Regions from separate parts of the Paenibacillus sp. FSL E2-0201 genome, predicted to be linked through region 1. Evidence: riboswitches for the same ligand, from Rfam matches in the RefSeq annotation. Region 1 holds a riboswitch; each other region holds the start of a gene.
What was found. Region 1 has a riboswitch for cobalamin ahead of NSU15_RS02305 (anaerobic ribonucleoside triphosphate reductase). Riboswitches for the same ligand answer to the same signal wherever they lie in the genome.
Positions count from the first base shown of each region.

Region 2: another riboswitch for cobalamin. It lies ahead of NSU15_RS04395 (DUF4430 domain-containing protein); the one in region 1 lies ahead of NSU15_RS02305 (anaerobic ribonucleoside triphosphate reductase).
Region 3: another riboswitch for cobalamin. It lies ahead of NSU15_RS03780 (S-layer homology domain-containing protein); the one in region 1 lies ahead of NSU15_RS02305 (anaerobic ribonucleoside triphosphate reductase).

Region 1 covers NZ_CP150154.1:503,270-513,861, reverse strand. The annotation lists gene NSU15_RS02330 (hypothetical protein) at 1-192, shown strand, start outside; gene NSU15_RS02325 (ASCH domain-containing protein) at 392-808, opposite strand; gene NSU15_RS02320 (hypothetical protein) at 1,053-1,586, opposite strand; tRNA gene NSU15_RS02315 (tRNA-Thr) at 1,867-1,938, opposite strand; gene NSU15_RS02310 (MTH1187 family thiamine-binding protein) at 2,035-2,343, opposite strand; cobalamin riboswitch at 2,714-2,948, shown strand; gene NSU15_RS02305 (anaerobic ribonucleoside triphosphate reductase) at 3,165-5,150, shown strand; gene nrdG (anaerobic ribonucleoside-triphosphate reductase activating protein) at 5,147-5,662, shown strand; gene NSU15_RS02295 (ribonucleoside-diphosphate reductase subunit alpha) at 5,718-8,051, shown strand; gene NSU15_RS02290 (ribonucleotide-diphosphate reductase subunit beta) at 8,299-9,330, shown strand; gene ssuE (NADPH-dependent FMN reductase) at 9,495-10,043, opposite strand; gene NSU15_RS02280 (hypothetical protein) at 10,191-10,394, opposite strand; gene serS (serine--tRNA ligase) at 10,542-10,592, shown strand, end outside.
Region 2 covers NZ_CP150154.1:994,621-1,005,212, forward strand. The annotation lists gene NSU15_RS04375 (vWA domain-containing protein) at 1-1,170, shown strand, start outside; gene NSU15_RS04380 (beta-mannanase) at 1,193-1,834, shown strand; gene NSU15_RS04385 (hypothetical protein) at 1,921-3,183, shown strand; gene NSU15_RS04390 (hypothetical protein) at 3,180-6,164, shown strand; cobalamin riboswitch at 6,287-6,488, shown strand; gene NSU15_RS04395 (DUF4430 domain-containing protein) at 6,664-9,243, shown strand; gene NSU15_RS04400 (methyl-accepting chemotaxis protein) at 9,453-10,592, shown strand, end outside.
Region 3 covers NZ_CP150154.1:857,677-868,268, forward strand. The annotation lists gene NSU15_RS03760 (hypothetical protein) at 1-3, shown strand, start outside; gene NSU15_RS03765 (transposase) at 24-317, shown strand; gene NSU15_RS03770 (cellulase family glycosylhydrolase) at 380-2,101, opposite strand; gene NSU15_RS03775 (hypothetical protein) at 2,323-2,901, shown strand; cobalamin riboswitch at 2,993-3,194, shown strand; gene NSU15_RS03780 (S-layer homology domain-containing protein) at 3,358-8,178, shown strand; gene NSU15_RS03785 (DUF4430 domain-containing protein) at 8,253-9,221, shown strand; gene NSU15_RS03790 (energy-coupling factor transporter transmembrane component T) at 9,221-10,111, shown strand; gene NSU15_RS03795 (ATP-binding cassette domain-containing protein) at 10,084-10,592, shown strand, end outside.

The sequences.
Region 1 (10,592 bases):
GGAATCAAGGTATATGAGCAGAACAGGCTCAACACAGGGATAGAAGCCAAATTTATATGTCGCGGATACCATGAACGAATGCTGCTGTTAAACGACATCGTTGCTGCACAAGCTGCTATTCATATGCGCAGATATCTCGGGCTGGATATTTCATCTTTTAAGAGCTATGAAGGGCAGTATCAGATTAAGTAAAGCCGCGTAAAAAGTTACGCCCCTCCCCCCATTTCCATTAGCGAACAAAAAAATAGGCCTTACCATGGGAGTTGGCAAGACCTAAGAGATTTATACCACAAAACACTGGGGGGGTGTTTGGTGTCTTCAATATATACCCCGAACCTGAAAATAAGATGATGCTCACATGAAAATCACATTAAAAAGATCAATTTTTGGTTTAGGCTAGATCTGGATGCTCCCATAAGCTTAATCTGCCCTTAGCCGGTACAGGATGACTTAACTGATGAACATCTTCAAGCTTCCAAGCAAAACGCCCTTCACTATAGTCGCCAAAATCATATTCATTTCCCTTTATCCATTCCCTTAGGTCCGCCTCCGGTGTAACCTCATAACACCCCGTGAGTTGACCTAACGCAATAATAACCCCTGTCGGTAAATTTATTGCTGTATAACCATGCTTCGCCAATATCGACCTGAATGGTTCCTGTTCACATATCTTCTTATCTATCCTCATTCCGGCATGAATACCTAACCCCCCGCGGTAGGCTGTTCTCCATGATCGAGTTTCGAACTGTTTTTCACCAAGAGCAATCAACGTTGCCCAAGGCTGTCGTATCGTTAAACACCGCATCATATCCACCCCCTCGGAAGATACAGAAAAGCGTGGTCTCCGAATTCCCGGAATACCGCAGTTAACTGGTTCGCGCTTAATGAGTTCATAGTAATATCCCCTTTAACTATATGATTAATTAAACCTATTAAAAGGAAAAATGTACATAACAAAAAGACCACCCGAAGGATGGCCGTAGTATCATGCTTATGGTAGGTGCATCTCAGATCCAACATATAGAGGCTTTGGTTCAACATGCACCAGTGCTTTATTCACCAAGCTGCTCCTTGATCTGCGCAATTTCTGTTTCCGTGTACACAAGGCGTTTATTCAAATCGGCGATATAGCTTCTGCGAGCTTCTTGGTCCGCTGTGCTTGTTAGATCGGCCGCAGTAGCTTCCGCTTGTTGGATCGCTTCTTTGAGAAATTGCACGCTGGATTCTGCCACTGCTAATCTTTCCCGGAGTTTAGCCGCCTCAATGATTGCCTTTGGTGTTCCTGTCCGATCTGCAGCCGTTGTGTCAGTCTCAGATATTGCCGCGGGCTTCTCCGTTACTTTACTCTCCAGTATTATTGTCTTCCCTTCTACTGTCAGGTCCGTTCCAGTCGCTTCGGATATCGTGCGCACGGGTACGTAAGCTGATCCGTTTATAATAGCTGCGTCCGCAATCTTCTTTCCGTCTTGCTTTATCGTATACAGTCCGGTAACTTTAGCGCCAATTATTGACGAGCTTGCTGCAAATCCTATTGATCCTCCGAGCAACAGCGCTGCAGCTGCAATCCCTACTATTTTCTTCTTCATACGTATGAACCTCCTAAGGATAGCATTATTCCAATTATACCCAACAGTTCTACATTATGAAAGATATATTAAGAGACTCCGTACGTACGACCGCCCGCTGGTGTCAGCGTAGTGCTTCCGTGATTATGATTAGGTAGAGTGATTAAATGTACATAACAAAGCCTCCCACAGTTTTCCGTAGGAGGCTTCATATTTAACCGTATATCAGCAGGTACGCACCGACGAATTAACGTCCGGAAAACAACATTTAACGCTGACAACGTTGATATAGCGGAAAATATGCTGGTGAAGGGAATTGAACCCCCGGCCTACGCATTACGAGTGCGTTGCTCTACCCCTGAGCTACACCAGCTTATAGCTAATTTTCTGTCAAACAAAAAACATTATACAACTTTCAGCTAGAAACGCAAGTCTATTTCTCCCTGTTTTCTACTCTCCTAGACTGCTGCTACTCCACCTGTAGCTTACGCTCCACAGACTCCAGCTTTCCGCGGCTAGTGGAGGGCTTATCGCGGCGGTCGTCTATTTTAAGCGAGGTAGAGACACGTTCTGCACCTGCGGCAAAAGGAGACTCATGCAATGCTTCCACCGCTGCAAATATACGTTGGAGAGGTCCTTCAATGATTGTACCCATCGATGTAAGCTCATAAGTAATTCCTTCTACCGTCTGCAGCACTCGCTGCATATCCGCAACATAACTGCTAAGGCTGGTACTGCCTGTTCCAATCGGAATAACGGTTACTTCAGCAATAGGCATGGGAATACCTCCTTCGAATTTTAAAGTGTGTCTCCATCTATTGTAACAACTCCACCGCTCTCCCACAAATGATGCCCGCATTATTATGCCCCTTCTTTCCCCCCAAGTACTCCGAAATACAGCTTTCGCCACGAGTACTTTCTCTTACATGAATTCTAGGGTCGTCTGCACTACATTTATGGACTATTTGTGGCATCTTTTCGGACAATTTATGAATCATTTTCCATCTGCCTGTGGATCAATTGTGGATTACTTATGGACAGCCTGTGGATCATTTGTGGAGTACTTTTAAAGAAGCCGCTCCCCGCTTGGGTTTTCTAAAAAACTGTTTACAAACACAACATCTTGGGTTATTTTTATCTAATCACAACAAAATATAGTGGAGACAGGTGCTTTGATCCTTTATTTGAATTAGAGCTTAATAGGGAAGTGCGGTGAGATTCCGCTGCGGTCCCGCCACTGTAACCGGATGTCCTTCACAAGCTTTTAGAAGCTTAAGACGGACAGATCTCCCAGCAGAAGCCACTGAGGGTTACGAACCCCTTGGGAAGGCGCTGAGAGATCCTGCGGAAGCCAGGAGACCTGCCTGTTTCGACGACACCAACTATGAGTGCCTGCGAGGAACAGGAACGGTGTCCGCATGCGGTCATCTTCTGAGAGACCACCGCAAATATCCGTGTGGATATTTACATAACGCATCGGGCATTTTCTGCCATCCTCGCTAGGGGATGCTTTTTTTATGAGATCAGAATGAATATACGGCCGCTTATGCGGTCGGGCTTCTTAATGATAGGACGATAGACTGAGAGGAGAGCTATACAATGACGTTGTTGGAGAGACAATTTAACGGTACAACAAATGCACGAGAAGTTCTTTTAGAAGAGCTCATTGATTTAGGGCGCGATATTATCGACAGTCGGGATTTGGACTTACTGCGCGAGAATGCCAATTTGAACGGAGAGAGTTTCTCCGGTAAAATGAGCAAGTTCGGCAGTGAATATTCAAAATGGTATGCCCGCAACTTTACGATGCCACCGCAGCTAGTGCAGGCCATTGATGACAATGTCGTCTATGTGCATGATCTGGATCAATACGCGATCGGAACGACGAACTGTATTTTTATCCCGTTTGATAAACTTCTCCGCGAAGGCTTCAACACCGGCAACGGCAGTGTTCGTCCTCCAAACTCCATAATGACGGCTATGTCACTGGTAGCAATCATTTTTCAATCCCAGCAAAATGCTCAATATGGCGGTGTATCCGCTAATAAGCTCGACTATGATCTAGCCCCTTATGTAACCAAATCCTTCGCTAAGCTATTCCGCAAGGGTCTGGATTATTTTGAAGAAGGACAAGCTGATGAATCTTTGGGCGAGATTACGATGAGCCGGACCGATCTGGCGGAGTTATATCCAAAAGCGTTCCGTTTTGCACTAAAAGAGACCGAGATTGAAACCCTGCAAGCGGCTGAAAGTATGGTACATAATCTGAATACCATGTCCAGCCGATCCGGTGGGCAAATTCCGTTCACCAGCATTAACTACGGGACTTGTACTTCACCAGAAGGTCAGCTTGTGATCAGCTCCCTGCTAACAGCAACGATGAACGGACTTGGCAGCGGAGAGACACCTGTGTTCCCGATTCAAATCTTCAAATGCAAGCAAGGCGTCAATCAACAGCAAGGTGATCCGAACTATGAATTGTTCCTAAAAGCAGCGGAATGTTCTGCACGCAGACTATATCCGAACTTCGCTAATCTGGACGCTCCGCTCAACTTGCAGTATTATGATCCAAGTGATCCTGATACGGAATTTGCTACAATGGGCTGCCGCACCCGCGTGCTCGGTGACCGTTTTGGGCGTAATCATTGCTCCGGAAAGGGCAACCTTTCCTTTAATACACTGAATCTGGTTCGACTCGGTCTGGCACACGGCACAGTAACGGGCCGACGTACCGTCGCAGACGAAGCTGGCTTCTATGAAGATCTAAATCATTATATGGATATTGCGCTGGAAGGACTTCTTCATCGTTTCAACATCCAAGCCGCGCAAAAAGCTAAAGCGTCCGATTTCATGATGCGAGAAGGCGTCTGGGAAGGCGGCGAACATCTCGCTCCTGAAGACTCTGTAGGCGAACTGCTGAAGCATGGTAGTCTTTCGCTTGGCTTCATCGGTATGGCGGAATGCATGAAAGCCATGTATGGCAAACACCACGGCGAGGATATGGACGTCCACGCCAAAGCAGTCGCTATCGTGCGTCATATGCGGGAGTATTGCGACCTTAAAAGTGAGGAACTGAATCTCAACATCACTTTGTTCGCAACACCAGCCGAAGGCTTGTCCGGCAAATTCACCAAGATTGATCGCAAGGTACTGGGTTCTATTCCGGGTGTAACTGACCGTGAGTATTATACGAACTCTTTCCACATCCCTGTATACTACGATCTAGGCGCTGCTCAGAAGATCAGCTTGGAAGCTCCTTTCCATGAATACTGCAATGCCGGGGCTATTTCTTATGTCGAATTAAATGGCAATGCCCGCAGTAATCCGTCCGCTTTTATCAAAATCATTAAATACGCACTAGAACAGCAGGTCAGCTATTTCAGCATTAACCACCCGATTGACCGCTGCTCCGGCTGCGGATACGAAGGCGTAATCGGGACAAACTGTCCTTCCTGCGGCGTGCATGAGAAGGATGTTCATATCCGCCGTTTGCGTAGAGTTACAGGTTATTTAACCGGCGACTACCAGACCCGCTTTAATGCCGCCAAGCAAGCTGAAGTGAGAGACCGCGTTAAGCATCTATGAATATTTGCGGTTACTATCCGGAGTCGATTAACGAGGGAGAGGGCATGCGGGCCGTCCTCTTCCTCAGCGGCTGCCGCCATCGTTGCCCGGGATGTTTTAATCCCGAGACGTGGAATTTTAAATACGGTGAAGTCTTCACCCTGGAACGTCAACACGAAATTATTGCAGAAATTGCCGCTAATCCACTGCTTGATGGTTTAACACTGGCCGGTGGTGATCCTTTTTTCTCGGCTGAGGAGGTTCTGGGATTCATTCATGAGCTCCGCGTCGTGCTCCCAGGCTTTAATATCTGGATTTACAGTGGTTATACGTATGAGGAACTAATCGCCCTTCCCGGTTCGCCGGAGTGGAATCTACTTACGCAGTGTCAGGTGTTAATAGATGGACGATTTATAGAAGAACTGAAAGATACTACACTTCCTTACCGAGGAAGCTCTAACCAACGCATAATCGACATTCCGGCCAGCATGAACGGCTCGGAGGTCTTTCTGTGGCAGCCTACTGCGCTATAATATATCAATTTTTGATATTCAAAATTAACCCAAAATAAGAAGGGATGAAATAACCATGCCACAATTCGTAGTAAAACCAGACAATCGCCAACTGGCTTTTGATGAGAAGCGCCTTTCTGTCTACGCCGACCGTATCTTGGAAGGTCTTGATCAACTAAATAAAGAAACTTTGCTGCGGGGAGTAATTTCCAAATTGCGCCGTGACTCCGTAAGCGGAGAAGAAATCAGCAACGCCTTCACTATGAGTGCTCTAGAGCTTGTAACAAAGGAAGAGCCTACTTGGAAGTTTGCAGCTGCCCGTGCCCTTCTGACTACTCTTTATAAAAAAGCAGCCGTTCATCGCCGCTATAAAGCTTATCCAGAAGAGCCTTACGGTGAGTTGTACCCGCTAATTACGGATCTCGTAAAAAAAGGAATCTACCGTGAAGAGCTTCTAACTCACTACACTAAAGAACAAATCGTTGAGCTAGGTGGATGCATCGATTATACGCGCGACCTTCTGTTCGATTACATTGGTCTGCTTACGCTATCCGACCGTTATTTGGCGCATGATTTTGACGGTCGTGTGATGGAGCTTCCGCAAGAACGTTACATGATTATCGCTATGTACCTGATGCACCGTGAGCCAGCCGAGAAACGTCTTGAGCTTGTAAAAGAAGCTTACTGGGCCATGAGCAACATCTACATGACAGCTGCTACCCCTACCATGTCCAATGCCGGCAAAAAGGTCGCTGGACAGCTCTCCAGCTGCTTCATCGATACAGTAGACGATTCCCTTGAGGGCATCTTTGATTCCAATACAGACGTAGCACGTCTTAGCAAAATGGGCGGCGGCATCGGCGTCTACCTTGGTAAAGTACGGGCACGTGGTTCGGATATCCGTGGTCACAAAAACACTAGCTCCGGCGTAATCCCTTGGATTCGCCAATTGAACAATACAGCAGTCAGCGTAGATCAGCTTGGTACACGTAAAGGTGCTGTCGCTGTCTACCTTGATGTATTCCATAAAGATATTCTCGCTTTCCTCGATCTTAAGCTGAACAACGGCGACGAGCGTATGCGTGCACATGACGTTTTCCACGGGGTTACCCTGCCGGATCTGTTCATGGAAGCCGTTGAATCGCGCAGCCACTGGAACCTCTTCTGCCCACATGAAGTGAAGAAGGTTATGGGCTGGACGGATGAGAATGGTCGTCCGCTTGGTCTGGAAGACTTCTACGATGAAGAGCTTGGTAAAGGCACTTTCCGTGATAAGTATGCTGAAGCAACTGCTAATCTGGAATTGTCCCGTATTACAGTTCCTGCGATTGACATCATGAAACGGATTATGAAATCACAGCTTGAAACAGGTACTCCATATATGTTCTACCGTGATACGGTTAACCGGACGAACCCGAACCGTCACCAAGGTATGGTCTTCTCTTCCAACCTGTGCACAGAAATTATGCAGAATCAATCCGCTACCGTTATTGAACAGGAAGAGTTAGTAACCAAAGATGGCAAGACCCGGATTGTTATCTCCAAAATCCCTGGCGATTTCGTAGTCTGTAACCTGAATTCGATTCACTTGGCACGTGCGATTCCAGCTGGTGTGCTGGAAAGACTTGTACCTATCCAAGTACGTATGTTGGACAACGTAATTGACATTAATAATATTGAAGTTCTGCAAGCACAATACACGAACAGCCAGTACCGCGCAGTGGGTCTCGGCACATTCGGCTTGCATCACCTATTGGCACTCAAGGGCATTCGTTGGGAATCTGATGAAGCCGTAGAATATAACAACCATTTGTATGAACACATCAACTACCTGTTGGTACGTTCGAGCATGGAGCTTGCCCGTGAAAAAGGCCGTTATCCGAAGTTCGCTGGTTCCGATTGGGAGACAGGTGCATACTTTACTTCACGTGGCTACGTTAGCGGTGAACAAGAAGGTAAATATGTAACCACTGAACAATGGCGCGAGCTGCAAGAAGAAGTGGCTAAAGACGGTGTTCGTAACGCATGGATGTTCGCGATTGCACCGAACGGCTCCACATCGATTATTGCCGGCTCCACAGCCAGCATTGATCCTTTGTATGAATTGCTTTCCTATGAAGAGAAAACAACTTACAAGATCGCTAACCCAGCACCGGATCTGTCCGACAAGACAATCTGGTACTATAAAACAGCTTTCACAATTGACCAAAACTGGTCGATCCGCATGGCTTCTGCTCGTCAGCGTCACGTCGATCAAGGTCAAAGCTTCAACCTGTATGTTCGTCCTGACATCAAGGCTACCGAGTTCCTTGAACTGCATCTAAACGCCTGGAAGGGCGGATTGAAATCAACTTATTATGTGCGTAGCCGTGCTTTGACAATAGAAGAGTGTGATTCTTGCGCTAGCTAATTATCTTAGTGCCCTGAATAGAAAAACGATGATGAATTTCGTAACTGCGAGGAATGTTTGGGCTTCCGGCCGCTGTTGTCATCAGATGTCTTGATCTTTACCGCTATTAGCGGATGACATCCGATGACAAAGGCGGTCGCTGACGCTCCTACAGCTCCAAACTTCCTCTCCGTTACTCCATCACCGTCTTTCTATGAACAAGACACCAAAGAAAGATTACCCGCGCAAAAAAATGGAGGGAAAATAAATGCAACTACAAAAGATTTTTAATACTGAAGCACCTAACCAGTCCACACGCATCATCGACGGTGAATGCTCAGGCATTCTGAACTGGAACGATATCCGCATGCCGCATATGTACAAGCTCTACAAGGTACTGCTGCTTAATCACTGGATCGCGGATGAAATCCCAATGTCCAAAGATGCGCAACAATTCCCAATGCTGGATGCGGAAGAGCAACGCGTATTTAAGATTAATATCTCCCTGCTCGCCGTGCTAGATTCGATGCAGACGATGTTCGTCGGCGACGTGAAGCGTTATTTTACCGACTCCTCACTAGAAGCTATCTCTGCCATTATTGGACAACAGGAAGTAGTGCATAACCAATCCTATTCCTATGTTCTATCCTCTATTGTGTCGGATAGTGAACAGAAAGAGATTTTTGAATATTGGAAGAAGGATCCGGTTCTACTGGAGCGTAATCAGTTTATCTCCGATATTTATCAAGAGTTCCGTGATAATCCATCAAAACAAACCTTTTTCCATGCGCTGGTAGCGGATCTCATCCTAGAAGGAATTTTCTTCTACAGCACCTTCGCCTTCTTCTACAATCTGGCCCGTGACCAGAAGATGATGGCAACCAGCCAAATGATCTCTTATATCCAACGTGACGAGAATCAGCACTGCTACTTCTTCGCAGAAGTATTTAAACAGCTGCTTGTAGATTTCCCTGAGTTGAACACTAAGGAGAACATGGATTACGTGTACCGTACGATCGACCGCGCGGTAGAGCTCGAAACCAACTGGGCTTACTATACCCTCACTAATGTCCGCGGTATTGATCTTAACGAGCTTAGCGACTACATCAAATATACAGCGAACAAACGCTTAACCTTGATGGGTATGGAAAAAGCTTACCAAGGCGTTGACGTAAACTGCATGCCTTGGATCAAGCCTTTCTCCGATGATGCTCTTAATGCCACCAAAACCGACTTCTTCGAAGCTAAATCCCGTAACTACGGTAAGGTTGGCGACGATAACGGATTCGACGATTTGTAAGACTGAAATAATTTTTTTAAATAAAAGAGGCCATTCTCAACTTTCACAGTGAGGTGGCCTCTTTGCTACAGCAAAAAGCGTCCCTTCCCCCCTGTATCAGGTATGAAAGAGACGCTTATATATTTGGTATGAATCCATCCGAAACGAATGCCTGCTGCTTAGTCTTAAGACTTACGCTCTACTCGATGTGTAGTTTCTTCTGCAAGCTCAGCTAATGCATCATTCAGACGCAGCTTCAGCTCCTCAGCAAGCTCTACCACTCCGTGATCATTACGAACCACCTGAGAATCCACGGCATACACTCCACCAAGAATGTAACGTGCACCGAGTACAGACAACACAGGTTTCAAAGCATAATCAATCGTGAGAAGATGTGCAAGACTGCCACCCATGAAGAGCGGGAGTACGATTTTGCCGGCCAACCCCTTTTGTGGAACTAGGTCCAAGAAGGTCTTCAGCACGCCTGTATAAGAGGCTTTATAAACCGGGCTAACCACGATTACCGCATCTGCTTCGGCTACAAGGCCGTTCGCTTTAACGATAGAATCACTTTCAAACTTGGTATGAATCAAATCTTCCGCTGGCAGCTCTGCTACGTTAATACGCTCAACCTCAAAGCCCTGATCCGTTAAGCTTGCCTCCGCATACTCTATAACTGCATTGATGCGCGATACCAGGGAAGGCGTTCCGTTAATCACAACAATTTTAGCCACTTCTCCACCTCTTTCATCCCATTTAAGCAGCTCACACTGCAAATATTTATCCCGACAGGAATACTTTAAATTAATACTAATCCTATCGCAGATTAGATATTATTGTCAAACCATAAACGCTTGCACTCATTCCACTCTTGCGATATACTAAACAACAATATTAAATCCAAGAATCAGGCCAATGACCGGCATCCAACCGTGAGGCGTCTGCGACCGGAGCCTATAATGACTCCCTAAGTTCACCGGGTTTCGCCCGTTACCGCGAAGACCAAAGAGGGTCGGATTCTTTCCTGCTGTTAAGGAGATTCGATCAACCTGGGTGGCACCGCGAGCTGACGCTCCTCGTCCCATGGATGAGGGCGTTTTTTGCGTTTTTTCAAGCATAAACACCTTCGGCGTCCTTATAAGGACGGTAAGTGTTTGTGCGAGAAATAGAAGGATAAAGTGAAGTGTGAAACTTACACTTTCTTATCTTTTAAACAAAAAGGAGCGAGCGATATGCTAGAAATGAACTGGATCAAGGATAATCAGGAACTTGTAAGAAACACT
Region 2 (10,592 bases), 490 kb from region 1:
CCTTCCATCTTGCTCGTAGGCATTTATTTTGCCATAGTAGCGCTCGGTATCGGCATCGGTTGCCTGCTAGCGGAGATGATCTCGCCTCGGTTAAACGGAGCCTCATGGAAGCAGCGCTACCTAGGTCTATCCTGGAAGCTGCTGCCTATAATGCTTGTACTTGCACTTGGGGTAGGTGCATTAACGGAGTTTGTTTATGAGCTGAATTTTGGCGGTGTGAAGCCGATTAAGAATGTAGTTATGGCTATCGATGACTCTGGCAGTATGGCGCAGAGTGATCCTGATAACAGCCGTTATTCAGCCGCTAAGGCGTTAATTGCGAGAATGGACAATGACAATCAGGTAGCGGTGGTGACATTTAACCACGAAGCAGTAGTTGTCCAGCCGTTAACACCACTCTCAGATTCACAGAATCGTGAGAAGGTGCTGACTGCAATTGATAATTTGAAGCCAACTGAGGGTGGCACGAACATTAGCGGTGCGATTTCGGAAGCACTTAAAGAGATAGACAGTGACGGCAAAAAAAATCAGGGCGCTATGGTCATTTTGCTGTCGGATGGCGTGAGCAATTTCGATACTTCACGAGAATTGCAGACCTATATAGATCGTGGAATTGCTGTAAATACCATTGGTCTGGGGATGCAGGATCCTGCGGGTACCCAGTTGCTGCAGGATATTGCGAAAATAACAGGCGGTCACTATTATGATGTGACAGATACGGCCCTTTTGGGTGATGTATTCCAGCAAATCTATGATCGTTTGGGAGATCGTACATTGCTTACGGTGCGCAGTGATGCTACAGCAGATAGTCCATACTATGCTGCAGTTCGTATTTTGTCGCTGATGCTAATCGGTGCTGGACTTGGACTCGGACTTGGCATTATGTTTGATAATCGTCATTTAGCAAAAAGCTTCGGGATTGGCGGCGTAATCTCAGGGTTGTTCGCAGGACTTGTTCTGGAATTCGGACTTAGCGGTCATAATTTCACTGATGGACTTATTCGCCTCCTAGCTGTTCTTATACTGGCTGCAATCATCTCATTATTTACAGGCGTCATTCCGGTAGGAGAAGGACGTATTTACCGTAATAAAAGAAATAATGCAGCGTCAACTCCAACGTCAGAAAGCTTTCCTGGCCGACGGAGAAATCGGAACAGCAAAGGATTCTAGTAGTTGAAAGGGGCTTACAGTAATGAGGTACGCCGAGGATAATGTTTCCGCTCTGGTAATAACGGATGTGACATCTCAAGTGGATGACCGGTTCTGTACGCTGAGATGGCGCTGGCCGGACGGCGTGCAGGCAGTGTACATCCACAAGACCTCCGCAGAAGAGGCTTCCATGGGAACAGGAGATATTCCGCCGGTCGGAATGAAGCTCTATACTCGTGAGGAATACAAGTCTAACAATGGATACCGTGACCGATTGGATGAGATCGGCCTAGTCTCCTATACCATATTTGCTCGCCTTGCTGAGAACGGAGAGACACTGCTGGTGAGGCAAAATGACGGTGCCAACCGTGTGGTGGTCAGTGCAGGCAAAGCCAGAATTTATTATTCCATTCAACAAAAAAGAGGATTATTCGGAAAACAAAAGACCGTACATATGGCAATTACGGCAGAAGTTCCAGTAGCCCGGGATGTCCTCTGTTATGTTAAGAAACGGGGAGGACATCCCGCAGGGAAAGAGGATGGTATTCTCTTTCCCTTTGTACAAGATTTCGCCCCTGGACGAAACGTACTCCCGCCGATCGAGATCGGTAAGGATGATTTTGTACGCATCTTTTTCACCGATGGTCCTAAGTATGGGCTTTATTACGAGTTGGTGCCGGAGTAAGATATCAGTCTACGCGTACAAGCGATTGTTGGACATTGCCTGTCCATAGTAAGATACGCAGATACAACTTTTGGGAGGATGAGTAGATGTCTTTTTTTAGCCGTTTTATGAAAAAGAATCAGCCGGAGCCAAGGCCGCTTTTTTACGATATAGTGTGTCCTTATTGCTTCACCAAGTTCTCTCCGGAGGATGTGGTCTTTCGGGCTATGCATAGCCGAGAGGACGATGAGAATTACGCGCTGGGCGAGGATGACGCCTTAAATAAATACCGTGAGCGCTTTGGGCTCGATACGGTGGATGACATAGAAGCGATCATTAATCCGGCGGATATTCCGGAAGAATACCATCATTATACCGATCATGTGTTAACAGGGCTTACGGATCGCTATGGAGTGCTCACACGCAGACGGCTTTGTCCATCCTGTCATAACGAGCTGCCTGTGACTGCAGGTAAAGTTCCTAGTAACATTATCTCGATTATCGGTGCTTCCCAAGTCGGGAAGTCGGTGTATATGACCGCGCTGATTCATACCTTGCAGCATACGACAGCAGGACATTTTGATGCCGCTTGTATGCCGCTTAATGCAGAGATTAGCCGCAAGTTCCGTACGCTATATGAAGAACCGCTTTTTGAGCGTGGGGATCTGCTTGCTTCTACACAAAAGGAAAAAATGCAAGAGCCGTTTATTTTTCAATTCGTCTTTAAGGATGAAGAGAAGCCGCCGCTGACACTCGTGTTCTTCGATGTAGCAGGTGAGGGTATGGTGGATCAGGATTATCTGGGACTACATGGTCAGCATATCAAGAACTCTGCCGGTATTCTGTTTATGGTCGATCCGCTGCAAATCCGTTCGATCCGTGAGAAGATTCATATTAATATCGGCGATCGTCCGGGAGAATGGGTCTCGCAATATGACGAGCCGCGTGACGTTGTGCTGACAATGTTCGGTGATTTTATCGCCTATCAGGAAAAGAGCAAAACAGACATTCCAACAGCAGTCGTTCTTGCAAAAAGTGATATGCTGCATTCGCTGAAGGATGAGGATGGCGATTACATCAAGTCTAACAGTAATGTATTCAATAACTATGTTCATCGCAAAACATTGAATATGGATGAGTTCCATAATATCGACGGAGAGATTCGCAGATTTATTGGTAAAGTGGACAGACCTTTTAAAGATACGATGGATGTTTACTTCTCAAATACGGGCTATTTTGCGGTATCTGCTCTGGGCAGTAATCCTGTAAATCAGAAGATTGAGGGTGTGGTAAGCCCGATTCGTGTAGACGAGCCATTTATTTGGCTGCTGCATAAGCTGAAGTATATTGAGGGGAGCGACGGCCCGTGAATGCATTCTCAGGGTCTAAGATCGCCCAACAGATGTACACCCGCGAACGCCGCGGATTGTTTCGTTCCACAGAAGGCTTTGATACGGTCGCGAAGTCGGACAGTCTAGACAATAATTTTATCAAAAAAACACTGCATCCCTTCTGCCTCTATGATGCTCCGGCTGAGCTGGCTGCGCGCGGAGAGAAGGATGAGTCTGTATATCCTAGTGCGCTGCACCTGTTCCATGCAGAGAATGGCGACACAGTCATTGGGATGAGTCGTTATCAAGCAACGGATTTTACGGGCCAACGCAGCGCTTTTTTCGCACATAACTTTGTAGTTCCTGCCTCACGATCAGAAGAGATTGTTCAGAACTACGGAGATTGGCTACATGCTGATTTCGCAAGAAGCTATGACGGAGAGCTAGGCGGAACCTTGCCGGAGCTGTCTGATATTCCAGTTATACGTACGGATCGTCGCCCTGATCCTATAGCGGGCTTACGCTTGTTAGGAATTAATGAAGGAATATTTAAGGCATTGCTGCAAGCGGTGATGCTCTCTGTGGCAGGTAAGAAAAAAATCTATATTGCCCTTAATGTATCTATCACGGAGTTGTCCGCACGTGCGGTGGAGCTTACAGAGATTTTATATAGCGTGCTGCCGTATGAATTCCGCCGTAGATTAGGCGTGATTACGTATGCCAATGAACCGCAAAGCCGTAAATATATTCATCTTAGCTTTGTGGAAAAAGGTTCGCTTCGTCCCGGTGATCGCAACATCGAGAAGGATTTTACATTTGATTTGGTTTCAGGTCGGATGGGGAATGTGGATTTTGGAGAGTCTCGTCAGCCGTATGCTGATTTGGTTTGGAAGCTGTTACTTCTAAATCCAGGGGATCTTGACGATTTCGTAAGTTTTGCTGATCAGATCCTGCGTGGAGAAAGCCCTGAGCATAAGCTATCGCTCGCTTTTTATAATGAGTTAGCTGTATTTTATGAGATTGAGCAGGGGAATGAGCATTTATATACAGAGAATAAGAGCGCGGTGCTAAGCGGATTGCTCTCTTACCTTAAGGCGGAGGGTGCTATTCATTCCAGAATCCGACTGAACGATATTTTCTTGGAGCGGTTCGACCGAGAATTTGATTTAGTCCGGCAAAGGAATGTTCCAGAGCCTGCTATTATGGAGTGCTTTAAAGATTATTTTATGCTCAAGGATCATAATTACAAAGTCAGAATCGTTGATTATTTCATTAATGGAATGCTTCATAGCGTGGAAGCGGGACGCAAAGATGTTCTTAATGCAGCTTACGGGATCATTGAAAATAATGATGAGCTAAGTGCTGCGTTTTTTCAACGGGTAATGTCTGAATCGTACTTCCGCAAGCAGTTATTAGAGCCTTATATGGAGTCAAGACTAATTGCTGCATCTAAATCTGTGGACATTCTGAATTTTGTACTCCATTGGGGCCGTTTTCTGCCAGCTGCGTTAGAGCAACCTTTTGCTCAGGATGCAGTAAGGGATTACTTGCTGGAAAAGCTACAACTGGAGACGGATCCGGTTGCTGCGGTGGCGGAAATTCATAGCACTGTAGATAAAGCGGAGAAAGATCGACGTAGAGGGACAGGCGTATCTCCTAAAGTACTCTCGCTCATGCAGGATCTTGCAGCATCTGCAGACAGATTCTTGCTGAATCGGCTATCTCTTACTGAAATGACGCAGGAGGACTTATTAGAGGTTGTTTTCTTACGTTATGGCAATGTTGTGGATTGGCAGCCGCCACTAGATAGAATTAGCAAGCAGAAAGAAAATGCACTCCGCGCTGCTTATCGCTGGTTTGGTGAAGAGAAGCCGAATGAAGAGATATTTGCAGGCTTGTCTCCGAAGGAGCTGGATGATGTACAGCTGCTCGGTCGCCGTTTACTAAAGGAAGCTCGGGTGTTAGAACCGTTTGAACGTCTTCCACTAGCTTTCTACTACACGAGTCAACGCGAGGGTGGTCCGCTGGATTATGACGCATTGCTGGAGTTAGTTAAGCATAAAGCTGGTAACGACAAGGATGTGATCTATCGATTCTTTGCATGGTCTCAAGGAAATTCTTTATTTACGATATCGAATAAAAAGCTTCACCCGGGATACCGCCGGGCGATTCTGAAGTATTTCCAGAGCAGTGACCGCGAGGCATTCAAGAATCGTGAATTTCGTAAAAGCTATGTCGCTACAGCTCGGCCTGCTCTACAAAATGTCTACAATGAGGCTCGCTCCCAGCTGGCTTCCCCGCTGGCGCGCTGGATCAGCCGCAGCCGATTTCGACTCCTGATCTCCGGTTCCATCACTGGCATTCTGGTGATTATCACAATTATCGTATTCAGTATGCTGCGTCCGGAAGATCCAAAGACGGCCCTGCCTGGGACAACCCCTGCACCGACACCTGTTCAGAGTGCAGGCAATATGCTTCCTCCGGCTTCCGTATACCTGAAGGATCTAGGTACCGAAGGAGATAAGGGAAGCAGTGTATTGGTGTTCACGTTTGCTAACGCGGATGATTGTGTGCAATTTAATCCGACGGACATTAGTTTAATGACTTCATCCGATGTAGTGGATAAGAGCTTTAAGGTTGCTGCTAGCACTGGGACTTGTTCAGTGCCGTCAACGGATGGAGACTTATCTGGCGATACGAACGCCGCTGATACGACTGCGGGGACGGCGGAAGGCGTAGAGGCTACTAATACTGCAGACGAGGCATCTCCATCTCCTACACCTTCCTCTGATGCAGAGGGCAGCACAGTTGTGCCGTCCGCGACAGCTATTACAGAAGGTGAGCAACCTTCCTATCAGGTGGAGGTTACTATGGAGCCGGGTGCGACAATCGTCGAGCATAGCATGATCAAGGCTGGTAGATTTACGTTGATCGTAGATCCCGCTCCAAAGGATACAACGGGTGTTAACTCAAGTGCTGAACCTTCGGCAACTGCAAGTCCGGAAGGAACAGCCGAATAAAGTAATTTCTGATCAGCAGGACGATACCGAAAGGTTTGGTTCTGCTGTTCTTTTTTTTGTTGCTCATACAAAGCTTTTCTATAGACATGCTGTGTATTAATAGATATGATTATGAAAATAAGATAATACATATTGGAAAAGGTGCAGACTCCCCTAAATCAGAGTCTGCTTAAAAGGGAAGTCCGGTGTAAAATTCCGGCGCGGTCCCGCCACTGTAAATGCGGAGCGGCTCTTCTATGAACCACTGTCAGTAGTTAGGACGGGAAGGTGAAGAGCGGCAATGAAGCATTAGCCAGGAGACCTGCCTTTTTCGTGAGCGTTTCTATTCTTCGTGGGGTAAGAATGTGGAACATATACAGATAGACTGTGTGGTCGTAGAGGTTCACGCGCCCCAGCCTCGATTTGTTATCTTCCCGGGCCGCCCTTCATAGGGGCGGTCTTTATGTTGTGCGCTCTTATTTTGTGTAGTATCCATTCCTTTAAAGAAAGAGGCTGAACAATGAAGAAAATATTCTCCTCCAGGTTTTTTGTACTTGGACTGGCCGTATTCATGGTCATATCGATTCTTGGAACATCACTTGCTCCGGCAGGAACCATCTTTGCGGAGGCGGGCGTTAGCTCCGGGCAGGAAGCATCTGGCGATTCTGCTGCTAATGTAGAACGGATTAATGTTGCGGATGCGACCTATACGGCTGCGGAATTTATTTTAAAGGGTGGCGTGCAGTCGGATTGGCAAGCGATTGGGCTGGCTCAAGCGGGATACAAGCTGCCAGTAAGTTATCGAGCAGCTCTTGAGAAAAAGGTGAAAGATGCAGAGGGGAATTTCGCGAGCGTAACGGATTACGCGAGAATTGTACTCGCAGTAAGAGCAATAGGAGCCGATCCTACCAGCTTTGCTGGAAGCGGAACAAGTCCTGGCTATAACTTAATAGAGAAGATCTATAATCATGACAAAATCAGTGGACAGACGCTTAATAATCCGGTTTATGCTTTGCTCGCACTGGACTCAGGGAAATATAATATTCCTAAAGATGCGAAATGGACAACGGATAAGCTTCTTGCTGAGATTCTTTCCAAGCAAAATCAAGACGGTGGCTTTGCCTTAACTACAGGCGCCAGTGAGCCCGATATGACAGCAATAGCTTTGACCGCTCTAGCGGCACATAAGAGTAATCCGGAAGCTTACACAGCGGGACTACAAGCCGTATCTTGGTTATCCAAAGCTCAGGATAGCCATGGAGGTTACGGAGATAGTGCTGAAAGTGCAGCACAAGCTATTCTAGGTCTCACATCCTTTGGTGTAGATCCAAGTGGGTTAGAATATACCAAGAATAAAGTGAGTTTGATCGGTAATCTACTGAGCTACCGTCTCGCTGACGGCAGCTTCGCTCATAGCCGTGGCGGAAGCAGCAATATTCTAGCTACAGAACAGGGCCTTCAGGCGCTTGTAGCCTACAATCTACTTCATAAAGGCAGCAACAGTAAACTGTACGATTTTTCTAAGTCATCCGTTCAGAATGCACTTATCTATGCACCGATTACTGTAGAGGGTCCTGAGAGTACTTTAGCACAGGGATATGGATATGCTGGCAACGTATTAGGTGCACTAGAAAAGCTGGCTCTTCAGACGAAATTGCCAATCACGAATCCTTCCGGTGCTTATGTCACTGGAATTGGAAGTATTCTGGCTGGAACCTATGGCGGTTACGATGGTTGGATGTATGTTGTATCCCGTAATGGTCAATGGATTAATCCAGATGTTGGAATGAACGATTTTGTGCTTAAAGATTCAGATCAGGTTCTGGTCTATTATGCCGGAGATGATACTAAACTTGTTGATTCGGTAACGGTGTCCAAGCCAAGCCTCAAAGAGGGCGATTCTTTTACTGTAGCAGTGACTAGTAAGACATGGAAATGGGACGTTGTAACGAATACGTCCTCTCCGGTAATTGCCAAAGCTTCTGGCGTTCAGGTCCAAATTGGAAATCGCATCGTAACAACGAACGCAAAAGGTGAAGCGTTATTCTCAGGGAATGTTCCAGCAGGTGACTACAAGCTGACTGTAACAGGCTATCGTGAAGGAAAAGCACCATCGATTGCTAAATATACTCAAGATCTAAAGGTGATTCCAAAGAATGTAACGGCTTCACTTACCGTTGAAGGTCCGCAAGGCCTGATCGGTGAGGGGACTTTAAAGGCTTCCAATGCGCTTGAAGCACTGCAGCAATTGGCGGCGTCTAAGGATTTTAAAGTAGATATCACGAAATCGTCGTATGGTAATTTTGTATCTGGCATTTATGGCATTACGCAAGGTCTTTATGACGGTTGGTGGAGCTTCGTTGTATGGCGCAGCGGAGAATGGATCTATCCTAGTGTGGGCATGGACAGCTTTGAATTACAGGAATCCGACCGTGTTCTTGTCTATTATGCCGGAGAAACCACACAGGTTGTTGATACTGCTGTTGTATCTCCCGCACAGCCGAAGCCGGGTGAAGCTTTCACAGTAACAGTTTCTCAGAAAAAATGGGTGTGGAATAAGGATACCTTTACTTCCGATCCAGTGATTTCTCCAGCCGCTGGCGTGCAGGTCTTGATCGGTGATCAGAAGGCGATCACAAATGCTAAGGGTGTAGCTGCATTTGACCAAGGTCTACCAGCGAATACCTATACGATCATTGTTACCGGATATGCTAAAGATAGTGTGCCTAGTGTGGCGCGTTATACTCAGTCACTAAACATGACTTCAGGTGTTGTTACTCCTGCTAAAGCTACGGCCACCCTGTCAGTCATTGGGGATAGCAAGAAGGGAACGATCCTTAACAATACTACAGTAGCTCTAAAAGAAGGTGAGACAGCTTATAGCTTACTGATCAGTCAATTAGGGGATAAGGTAGTATCATCCGGAAACGCTGGTAGTAAATACGTGAAATCTATAGATGGTTTGGCCGAATTTGATGGCGGACCTAGCAGTGGATGGAAGTACAAGACGAATAGAGATGCTGATCCAAGTATAAGTGCAGACAGCTACATTTTAGAGAACGGTGATACGGTATATTGGTACTATTCATCGGGTGAATAAGTACGTTTGATTATTCGTAAGACGGGCACTGCGATTCGGAGTATTAGCGGATCGAGTGTCCGTTTTTATTTTTGTTCGTTGCAATATTTGACAACAGACACTTTTTTTCGACAATTTCATTCATAATTTTATTTAAAATCATCAAACAATTCACTTCTTTAACCGATAAAAATAGATAGTGAGTTAGATTATGTGAAGGCGGAATGTAGATGAAGAATATGAAAGTGAAGTTCAAGATTGGAATTCTTTTAGTATTTTCAGTAGTCATGTTGAACATCGTGGGGGTAACTGGCTTTACCACCATGGACAAAATGACCCAAAAAACAAAAGAGACGTACAATGAAAACTTGTTGCCAATTTCTTACGTGGGGCAAATGCGTACAAATAATCGGGCCATTGAAGCCTTTCTTTTGGAGCGTTTGATTAGCGTTGATGCAAACAAGAACAAAGACTTGTTAGAGAGCATTAAGAGAAAAGTTCAGGAAAATAATGATCTATTGAACAAGCTGAAGACCGTCCAGTACAATGATAGTGCCATTTTGAGCAAAATAAAGGAATATGAGTCCTCCCTAACAGACTATCGTGCACAAAGGGACAGTATTATTCAGATTGCCGATAGCAAAGGTAGACAAGAGGCCTTTCAAGTATTCACGGGGGATTTTAGTATTTCTCGTGAGAAAATGATCAATATGCTTAAAGGAATAAGCGATTCGTTGCTAAAGGGAGCTGGAGAATATAACTTAGAGTCCACTGCTTCCGCTGAAAGAATGAGGACTAAAAGTATAGTATTGATATCGTTCTCTTGGATTATTTGTATCGTGCTTAGTGTAGCAATCATTCGACTGATTACGAAACCTCTCAAGGAACTGCAAGGTTTAATGAAGCGGGCGGAAAATGGAGATTTAACCGTCATAGCAACGTATACCGCTAAGGATGAAATCGGCCAAATTAATAGCTCATTTAACAATATGCTGGAGAGCTTACGAAAGATGATGCAAGGTATCGCGGAGAGTGCAGAGTTGTTATCAGCCTCATCGCAAGAGATGAGCGCTAGTGCTGAGCAGACCTCGCTGGCTTCGCAAATGATCGCCGAATCTTCAGGTGAGATTGCAGCGGGCTTTGATGAACAGACGGAAAGCATTAATCGTACCTCTCAGTCTATACAAGCTATGACTAATAATATTTCGGCCGTAGAAAGTAGCAGTTTTGAAATGTCCGACCTTATGGGAGTTGCTTCTGGTTCAACAGATCGAGGGGTAATCGCCGTAGATAACATTATTGAACAGATGAAGGAAATCGACTCCAGCGTAACTCAGAGCCAAGAGATTATTAGTAACCTTGGGGAGCTG
Region 3 (10,592 bases), 350 kb from region 1:
TAAAAAGATATCGGGGTGGCTAGATGAAATTTCTAATCGTACTTGGCAGTATAGTGGTACCCATTGTCATGCTAATGATACAACGGAAATGGATAAAGTGGCGCATTGTATTTAATGTGGCTTCTGTGTTGTCTGCGCTTATCTTAGGTAATATTTCTGCCCTAGCCATATATGAAATATTAAGGGATAACACAGTATTTATGACTTCGATCCATGCGATTTTTTTGAATCCAATGTTCCTTTTAACGGGAGCCTATCTTGGAGTATATCTGGTCTATCGCTTGATGTTGATAACGTATGAAGAAGTTTATGTATGATGTAGTTAAAAATAGGAGTGTCCCTGTGAAGGGACACTCCTATTTATTTTATACAGTGAAAGCTAAGAAGACTTTCCTACAACACTAGTGCCACTCTTCGTGATCTTGTAAGTAAGGATATCACCATTCCAGAAGTGGAATTTCAAGATGACCTCTCCATCTTTAACATCTTTAAAGAAGGCTGGGAGCAGCTTGATTTCTTTCGTGTTATACGACGGTGAGAAAGTATTGCCGAACTCCTTGAATGGAGTCCAATCTTGAGGGCCTGCATTGCCGCCAGCGGTATAGACAGCCTCCATCGTGGCAAGCTGGTTGCCATTAAAAGTAGTCGGAATCGCAAATGATTCAGTCGTACCTTTGGCATCACTTAATTTGGCAGTGTCATTCACGATGATCTTTAGTCTCCACGCAACGCCTTTGTTGAATTTCAGCGTTAACACAGCATTTTCACCGTATTTTTGGGAAGCTGTGAGCTTTTTAAGTTGGCTGGCCTTGAGTGTAAGCTCCTCGCCATTTAAGGTGTAATCTTTGCCTTTAGTTAGATATTTGCCATTTACACTAATGGTAGTAAGCTTATTTCCGTTTAGATTAAGCTTCACTTTGGTGTCTTTGATGGTTGCACCTTTTTTAAGATAGACCAGATCGCTTTCGGTACTGGAGGAACGTTCCTTCAGACCGGACATTAATACACCCTGCAGCTCGGAATCGGACCACTTATATGTTTTGCGGTTGAAATGCTGCCCATTATCCCAGAGCATAGAGGTCATTTTCTTTTCTTTTAAATAATAGGTAAGGTACTCGAAGAATTTCAGCTTCTCGCCTTGTTCAATCACACCTGTATCTTTATCGAAGCCCAGTAGTCCAAACTCACCAACGATAACCGGAATTCCTTTAGCTACGAATGTGTTGTAAACGTTATCAAAAGTTTGGGTGATATCGTTTTTTGTATCTTTTTCAAACGTGGTATAGCCGGCGATATTCACACTGAACGGCCAGAAGCCATAGAAGTGAACGGTAGCAATTATATTCGGATCGTTGAGAGCTATAATCGTTTTGTAGAGCTGATCCATTCTAGGCTGCGTAGGAGAAGTCTCTAATGAAGGTAGAACTAGCGGACGTACATCATTCTTTCCACCGGAGTTCCGAACGATCTGATGGAAGGAAGTGTTGAGTTCTGTAAGCATTTGCTCCATCTTCGCTTCATCGGTGCTTCCGCCATCTGTGAAGCGGGGTTCATTGATGCTTTCGAACATCAGCTTATCGGATTTATCCTTGAAGCGGTCCGCAATTTGAGTCCATGCTGCGTTATAACGCGCGAGCGTTTCATCATGCTTCTCTTCCATATGACTTACCCATAACCAGGAGTCGTGATGGACGTTAATCATTACATAAAGCTTGGCGTCCAGCGCCCAGCCGACCACTTCTTCGACACGGTCGAGATAAGCTTTTTCAATGGTGTAGTTCGGTGCTTCACCTATGTGTGAATCCCAAGTGATAGGAATCCGGATACTTTTGTAGCCTTGTGCGGCGATTTTCTTAATCAGTTCTTGGGTCACACGCGGATTTCCCCAGGAGGTTTCATCCTCACCTGTAGCATCTAGAGTATTGCCAAGGTTCCATCCGGGCTGCATATCGTCTACGTAGGATTGGATTTTACTCTTTGGTGCTGCTTTAGCTTGTTGCTCGTCCTTGGTAGCAGCGGCGGCAATGGATGAGAACAAAGAGAGCAGAAGAGCGGTAACAAGGGTCAATGATAAGAAGGATTTCTGGATTCGAGTAGTCATTGAATTCTCCTTTGTAAGATCATTTTTGAGGATGCTTAAACCTGACCTTTCCTCAAGCACTTTGGTACGTAGATGAACACTGGCACCTCCATTTTTTGTTGTAAACGCTTACCAAATACCCTAACATAGAACATTTGTAGTGAGTACCTTACTAATTTGTGGTAAATTCATATGGAAATTAGTGATTTGAATTGATCCCAAAAGTCATGGAGGAATAACCAGTGAGCAGATTTCATTACATAGGCTCGTCTACAGAGCTTCCGTTAGGAGAAAGAGGCAGTGTACTGTCAGAAAAGACATATGATGAAGTGAAAAATTCACCAGAGTATAAGAAACAAAGAGAGGCTCTGCGCCTGCAAGGCATAATTCCTTTGGATGACATCGCAGATCTATCTCATTTAAGAGATGAGGACTGTCTTGTATATGACTCGGAAGAAGATGCAGCGGGTATTTTTATAGAGGAACTTGGGTATTGGAACGATGAGATTCGCAAGCACTTTCGAAGTCCGTTTGTGTATCGGATTTCACCGAATTGGGGCGGCTTCTCTGTATCCCCTAAGCTAAAAGATACTCTACCGGGATCGTATAACGCCTCACTCAAGTGTTGCCGGGAGTTATTTAAACTTATGACAGATATCGGAGTAGCTGGTACCGAGTTTGAGCTTTATACTTGCTGGGCAGAGGAGGAAGGGCACCCACGTAATAAAAAGTATGACCGAATCTTTGATTTGGCCTCTTTGTCACTGGAGGATGGTTTTGAACTGAGAGAAAAAGAGTATATTGTGGTTAAAATGGTTTGATATTCAATAGATTTATCTCCAACTACTTGTTATACAAAAAACAAATATTGCATGACAAAAGCATCTATATTAGATATGATGAAGCATGGAAAAATTAATATTAGCAATAGGTGCCAATTATGAATGTTTCGGAAATACAATCATAGATTGGTTAAATGGAAAGCGGGTGTGAATCCCGCGCGGTCCCGCCGCTGTGAAAGAGGAGTCCTTGCAAGGTACCACTGGGAAACTGGGAAGGTAGCAAGGGTGATGATACTTGAGCCAGAATATCAGCCTGTTTCTGATACACCGTTAAACTCTACGAGCGATAGAGAGGTGTTTGATATAGTATATGCCTGCTATTGTTGCGGTTCACTATCTTAAACCTCTTGACGTTATGTTGAGTGGTTTTTTTGTAGTGTTAAAAAGTTTATTCTGTTTTTTATCATAGGAAAAGAAGGGAAGGGTTATGGAAACATGAAGAAAAATAAGTTTTTAGCTTGGTTACTCATTGTAGCTGTATTTATCACGACGTTCTCTACAAGCGTAATTCCGGCTCATGCGAATGAAGCAATTGCCGATAGTGCAGTTGTAACAACAGAGGTTGATCAAGCTCTAGTAGAGCAGATTAATGCGTTAGTACAAGAGCCAGATACAGAGAAGCCTACGATTTTGATAGAAGGTATACAAGATAAACAGGAAGTATCCAGTAAAGATTTAAGCTTCAAAGTAGTGGTTACAGACAATGTCTACAAAGACATTATTCCAGTAGTTAAGCTGAACCAAGTCGTTCTGTCAGCTACTAATGGTGAGTACAAAGCATCTCTTAACCCAGGTAGTAACGTAATCGCAGTAACGGCTGTGGATGGCGCAGGAAACAAAGCAGATAATGTAACCTATCAGGTTACTTATAAAATCACTGCCAAAGAACAGTTAGATAAAAGTTTGGCCTACATCGTTAACACCGTAAAGAATCCGTCATTTGGAACAGGCAGCGGAGAATGGTCGATTCTTTCTCTAGCACGTGCGAACTACAAAGTACCTAACGGTTATTACAATCTCTATTACAACAATGTAGTTACGAAAATAAGTTCGATGATCAAAGAGGATGGAAAACTCGACGCTAACAAAAGCACAGAGAATTCCAGAGCGATTCTAGGCCTTACCTCTATCGGAAAAGATATCACGGATGTTGCAGGTCATGACCTAAGAAATGCACTCGCTGATTATCAATATATTCAGAAGCAAGGGAACAACGGTCCCATATTTGCTCTGATTGCACTAGATAGTTATAACTACGAAATTCCAGTATTATTCCCTGATCCTGATGAGAAGGGAGTAATCTATCAAAGCACAAGAGAAAACCTGGTTCAGTACATCTTGGATAAAGAAGTTAAAAAAGGTGCAGCAGATGCTGGAGGCTGGGCATTAGGTGTAACCAAAGCCGACGTCGATATGACCGGGATGGCGATGCAAGCACTTGCACCTTATTACGCAAAGGATCCTAATGTAAAAGCTGCCGTGGATCGGGCGATTGCATGGTTATCGAGTGTACAAAATGATCAAGGCGGATTCACAAGCTGGGGAAGCACAAGCAGTGAGAGTATCGCACAGGTTGTTGTTGCCTTAACTGGCGTAGGCGTAGATCCGCACAGTGACCCTAGGTTTATTAAAGAAGGAAATTCACTTATAGATGCTTTACTTAGCTTCTCTGGGCCGGATGGTGGATTCAAGCATATTCTCACGGGTAAAGTAGACGCTATGGCTACGGATCAAGGTACATATGCACTCGTATCCTATGATCGTCTGATTAATAATAGCAAACGTCTCTATGACATGACGGATGTTCAATTAGAACAGCCTACTACCGTAGTAGCAAAACAACAATTAAATAAAAACCTTGCCTATATCCTAAACACTGTAAAGAATCCGTCATTTGGAACAGGCAGCGGGGAATGGTCGATTCTTTCTCTGGCACGGGCCAATTACGAGGTTCCAAGTGGCTATTACAATCTTTATTATAACAATGTAGCTACTGAAGTAGCTAAGCTAATGAAGAATGGAAAACTCGACGCATCGAAAAGTACTGAGCATTCCAGAGCGATTCTAGGACTTACCTCGATCGGAAAAGATATCACGAATGTTGCAGGCTATGATCTAAGAAATGCACTTGCAGATTTTCAATATGTTCAGAAGCAGGGGCTTAATGGTCCCATATTTGCACTAATTGCCTTAGATAGTCATAACTATGATATTCCTGTAGTAGAAGGCGTTACAGATCAAACCACAAGAGAAAACCTGGTTCAGTATATTTTAGAAAAAGAAGCACCGACTGGTGGATGGGCGTTATTTGGTACTAAAGCCGACACCGATATCACCGGAATGACGATGCAAGCACTTGCGCCTTACTATGCAAAGGATCCTAATGTAAAAGCTGCTGTGGATCGGGCGGTTGCATGGTTATCGAGTACGCAAAATGATCAAGGTGGATTTACAAGCTGGGGAAGCACAAGCAGTGAGAGCATCGCACAGGTTATTGTTGCTTTAACTGGTGTAGGCGTAGATCCGCACAGTGACCCAAGGTTTGTTAAAAAAGGAAATTCGCTTATAGATGCACTGCTTACCTTTGCTGATCCGGATGGTGGATTTAAGCATATTCTCACTGGTAGAGTAGATGGTATGGCTACGGACCAAGGTACGTATGCACTTGTGTCTTATGACCGTCTGACCAATCATAGTAACCGTCTTTTTGATATGAATGATGTGGTGATTGAACAATCACCTGTACAACCAGAGGGGCCAAAAGAATTCCCGTTACCTTCTGGTGATAAGCCGGAAGTTATCATCAATGATGATGCTCATGATTATATCGTTCCGATCAGCGCCGGAGATAGCAACAAGGAAATAACGGTAGTTATTCCTAAAGACCAACAATCGAAGGTTAGTGTTAGTTTACCTAGTAACAGCGACCTTCCTCAGATTGAGGCTGCCAAAGGTGACGTATCTGTAGTCATCCCTAAGGGTGCGAAAGTGACAAGCGGAGATGCCTCTGCGATTGAACTGATGTCACCTTTAACAGGCACAGAAGCTGCACTAAAAGATAGTCTGAATCAGATTATTTCTCAGGATAAGAAGCTGGAGAGCATTATTCATGCTTTTTCCATGGGTGGCAGTGCAAGAGTAGAATTCAGTCAATTTATTACGTTAACCTTTAAGGACCTTAAAGGAAAAGATGCAGCTTATATTCAAAATGGCGCACCTCATGCGATTCAAAAATTTGCAAGCGATGACTTAGGCTTTGCAAGCGGTAAGTCTGAGTATGCCTATGATAGTGGAAATGATTTAATCGTAAAAACTAATCATTTCACTGATTACATTGCGTATTCCTCCAGTGCAGTACAAACGCCTGGTGGTGACGGTAATGGTGGCAATGAAGGTGGAGGAACCACTCCATCGAAGACATACGTAACCCTATCCGTGGATAAGCTTACGATTAAGAAGGGATATGTTGTTCCATCTGTACAGGTAGAGCTACAATCTGGTGACACAGTATGGTCTGTACTAGAGAGAGTGCTGGATAGCCGCGATATCGACTATAGATATTCTTGGAACAGTACATTTGGAAGTGTGTATGTTGAATCCATAGCTGGCGATAGAATTCAGTGGCGTTATACTACGAATTTGGGTGCGGATCTAAATGCACCGATGCCAACCCCATCTGCGACACCAAAACCAAGTGGTACTCCTGCTCCGGGTGGGGGAACTAATCCGGAAGCCAGTAGTGTTCCGAATGTGAGTCCATCTCCAACAGCGACTCCTAATGGCATTGAGCAACTGTATAAAGACGCTGATAAGATCTCATCCTGGGCGTTCTCAGCGATTGAAACAGCTACAGTAAAAGGGTACATCCAAGGTAATAATGGTCAAGTGAATCCGAAAGATCATATTACAAGAGCAGAGTTTACTAAGATCCTAGTTTCTGCATTAGAACTTGATATTAAGAGTGACAAAGGCATTACCTATAAGGATGTCGCTCTGGGTGATTGGTTCTATCCTTATGTGAATGCTGCGCATAAAGCAGGGTTAATTACAGGCTTTAATAATGAATTTAAGCCAAATGACAAGATTACTCGCGAACAAATGGCAGCCATAATTGTCAGAGCATTATCAATCCCGGCTACGAAGCCAGGTACAGCTATTAAAGATATCAATACAGTGTCTGCGTGGGCTAAAGCAGATGTGGAAACCATTGTTGCCACCGGACTTATGTTAGGTGATAATAATCAGTTTAAGCCTAAAGAGCTTGTAACGAGAGAAATGGCAGTTGTTGTTGCTACTAGAACCCATGATTATAAGAGTGGCGACAAAGCGGTTAGTCCATATATTCAGAACACAGCAGCCTTTTTGCAAAAAACAGTAACAAACCCGGTCATCGCCTCGGTTGGCGGGGATTGGACAGTGTTCGGGCTGGCACGTTCTGGTGTGAAGGTTCCAGATAGTTATTACGCTAAGTACTATGCGAATGTAGAAGCAACCCTTAAAGAAAAAGCTGGGAAGCTGCATAGCGTAAAATATACGGAATATGATAGAGTTATTTTGGCATTAACTTCAATCGGCAAAAATATTGATAAAGTGGCGGGTTATAACCTACTGGAACCGCTCGCGGATTTTGATACTGTAATCAAGCAAGGTATTAATGGACCTGTGTTTGCCCTGATCGCACTGGATAGTAATCATTACGACATTCCAGTAGTTAAAGATGTAAAGACGCAAACAACAAGAGAGCTGCTCATTGATTACATTTTAGGCAGAGAGATCAGCGGCGGGGGATGGGCATTAGGCAGTAATGCTACTGAGGCTGATCCGGATATCACTGGGATGGTTATTCAAGGCTTAACCCCTTATTACAAAACGAATGCCAAAGTAACGGCTGCTGTAGATCGTGGAATAACTTGGTTATCCAAAACACAAACAGCAGACGGCGGCTTTGCAAGCTGGGAGTCTACGAACTCCGAGAGCATTGCTCAGGTGATTGTAGCTTTAACTGGACTTGGTATAGATCCGCATAAGGATTCCAGATTCATTAAAAATGGACATTCAGCGGTAGATGCGCTGCTTGGCTTTGCTGCAGCTGAAGGTGGTTTTTATCACGTGAAGCAGGGTGGAGTAGGCAACGGAGGCGCGAAACCAGGAGAAGTAGATCTTATGGCTACGGATCAAGCGATGTATGCACTGGTTGCTTATGATCGGTTCGTTAAGGGTCAGACGAGTCTTTATGACATGACAGACGTTAAATAGAACTATATTTAGAAGAGATAAGCAAGGGTAGCGTGTATACCCTTGCTTATTATTTAAGGTGGGGAACTTAAGAAATGAACAAGAAAAAATGGCTAACAGCGATACTAATTATTGGTGTGTTGGCGATTGCCTTCTTTTGGGGCGGGAATTATCAGAAGAGCCCGAACAAGGTTGCAAGTAACATTGCAGAGTCTCAGGTTGTAGAATCAGACAACACGGCTTCGAATCAGAATGTTGATGTAGAGCCCACAGCCTCAAGTGATGCCGAGACAACGGAGATAGCACCTACAGCTACGCCTGGCGAAACAGCTAAGCCCGTTGAAACGGTAAAACCAACTGAAGAGGTAACGCCGACCGAAACTGCGGTAACAGATGTTGAAAAGCCGACCGCAACACCTAAATCGGATATACAGGCACAACCTACCGCAACACCGAAAGCGGCTAAAACGTCCGTGCCGGAAACGAAAGCGACGGCAAAACCAGTAACCAAACCAGATTCAAAAGTAGCGACAACAGAAACCAAGCAGGAACCGAAAAAGGATAAATTCCTTACCGATCCAGTGCCGAGCGGGAAACCTAAGCCCGTGGAATGGCAAGATGCAACAGTGGATAAGAAGAAGCAATTAACGGCTACATTGTCCGTCTCGGCGGCAACGATTTTAGATAATATGGATATTTTTAATAAGGATAAGCTTGAAGTATTGCCGGCAGATGGTATCATTTATAAAGCGCAGAAGGTAACCTTTTATGAAGGTGAGTCTGTGTTTGATGTTTTGTTAAGAGAGATGAAGAAGAATAAAATCCATATGGAATTCAGCATGACGCCGATCTATAACAGTAATTATATTGAAGGTATAAATAACCTGTATGAATTTGATGCTGGAGAGCTTAGTGGATGGATGTACAAAGTTAACGGCTGGTTCCCTAACTACGGCAGCAGTCGTTATGTTCTTAAGGATGGCGATGTCGTTGAATGGGTATACACTTGTGATTTAGGTCGAGATGTAGGTGGTTATGTAGCCACAGGAGGAGCTCAGAAATAATGAAGGATAGCTTTTCTACCTTTCATCCGTTTGTGAATTTTCTATATTTTGTCGTTGTATTGCTGTTTAGCATGGTGTTCATGCATCCCATATTCCAGGTGATTGCCCTTATCAGTGCAGTGGTCTACTCCTTTATGTTAAAAGGAAAGAAAGCCGTTCGATTTAATCTGCTGTACATGGTTCCTTTTCTACTATTTATGGCGATTATGAACCCTGTTTTTAATCATCAAGGGGTAACGATCCTGTTCTATTTGAACAATGGAAATCCCATTACGAAGGAATCCATTCTTTATGGTGTAGCAGCGGCGTGCATGTTTGTGACGGTAATCATCTGGTTCTCCTGTTATAACGTCGTGATGACCTCGGATAAGTTTATTTATATATTCGGAAAAATACTGCCGGCACTGTCGTTGATTTTTTCGATGGTGCTTCGTTTTGTTCCTAGATATTTAGCGCAAATCAAGGTGATTTCGAATGCCCAAAAATGCATAGGCCGGGATGTCACACAGGGAAATCTCCTCGCTCGAGCACGCAATGGGATTACGATCCTATCGATAATGACCACCTGGGCTCTGGAAAATGCGATTGAGACGGCGGATTCTATGAAGTCAAGAGGATATGGATTGCCTGGACGTACAAGCTTTTCGATCTTCCGTCTAGATGCCCGGGACAAAGTAGCCCTCTTGATCATGACAGGTTTAATTGCGATGGTAGCCATCGGCGCAGCGATGGGTGAGAACACGATGAGATATTATCCGTCGATTAAAGCGAGCGCAATTACACCTTTTAGTATCCTTGTATATATCGCTTATTTTGCGCTATGTATGATCCCTGTGCTCATCAATATGGTGGAGGCAATGAAATGGAAATCTATCGAATCGAAGAACTAAGCTTTGCTTTTCCTGAACAAGAGCAGATGGCTCTTTCGAATATCAATCTTACGATTGCAAGCGGAGACTTTATTACTGTGTGTGGAAAGTCAGGCTGCGGCAAAAGTACCTTACTAAGACAACTGAAAACAATCCTAACCCCACATGGCAAACGCCAAGGGGCGATTTATTATAAGGGTCAGCCTGTAGAGGAGATCGATCATCGGACACAGGCAGCAGAAATCGGTTATGTACTCCAAAGTCCGGACAATCAAATTGTGACGGATAAGGTGTGGCATGAGCTGGCTTTTGGTCTTGAAAGCTTAGGTTATGACAATTCTACGATTCGTTTACGCGTGGCTGAGATGGCGAGCTTTTTCGGAATTCAGACCTGGTTCCATAAAAGTGTGACTGAGCTATCAGGTGGCCAGAAGCAGTTACTCAATTTAGCGGCGATTATGGCTATGCATCCCTCGGTTCTAATCCTTGATGAGCCTACCTC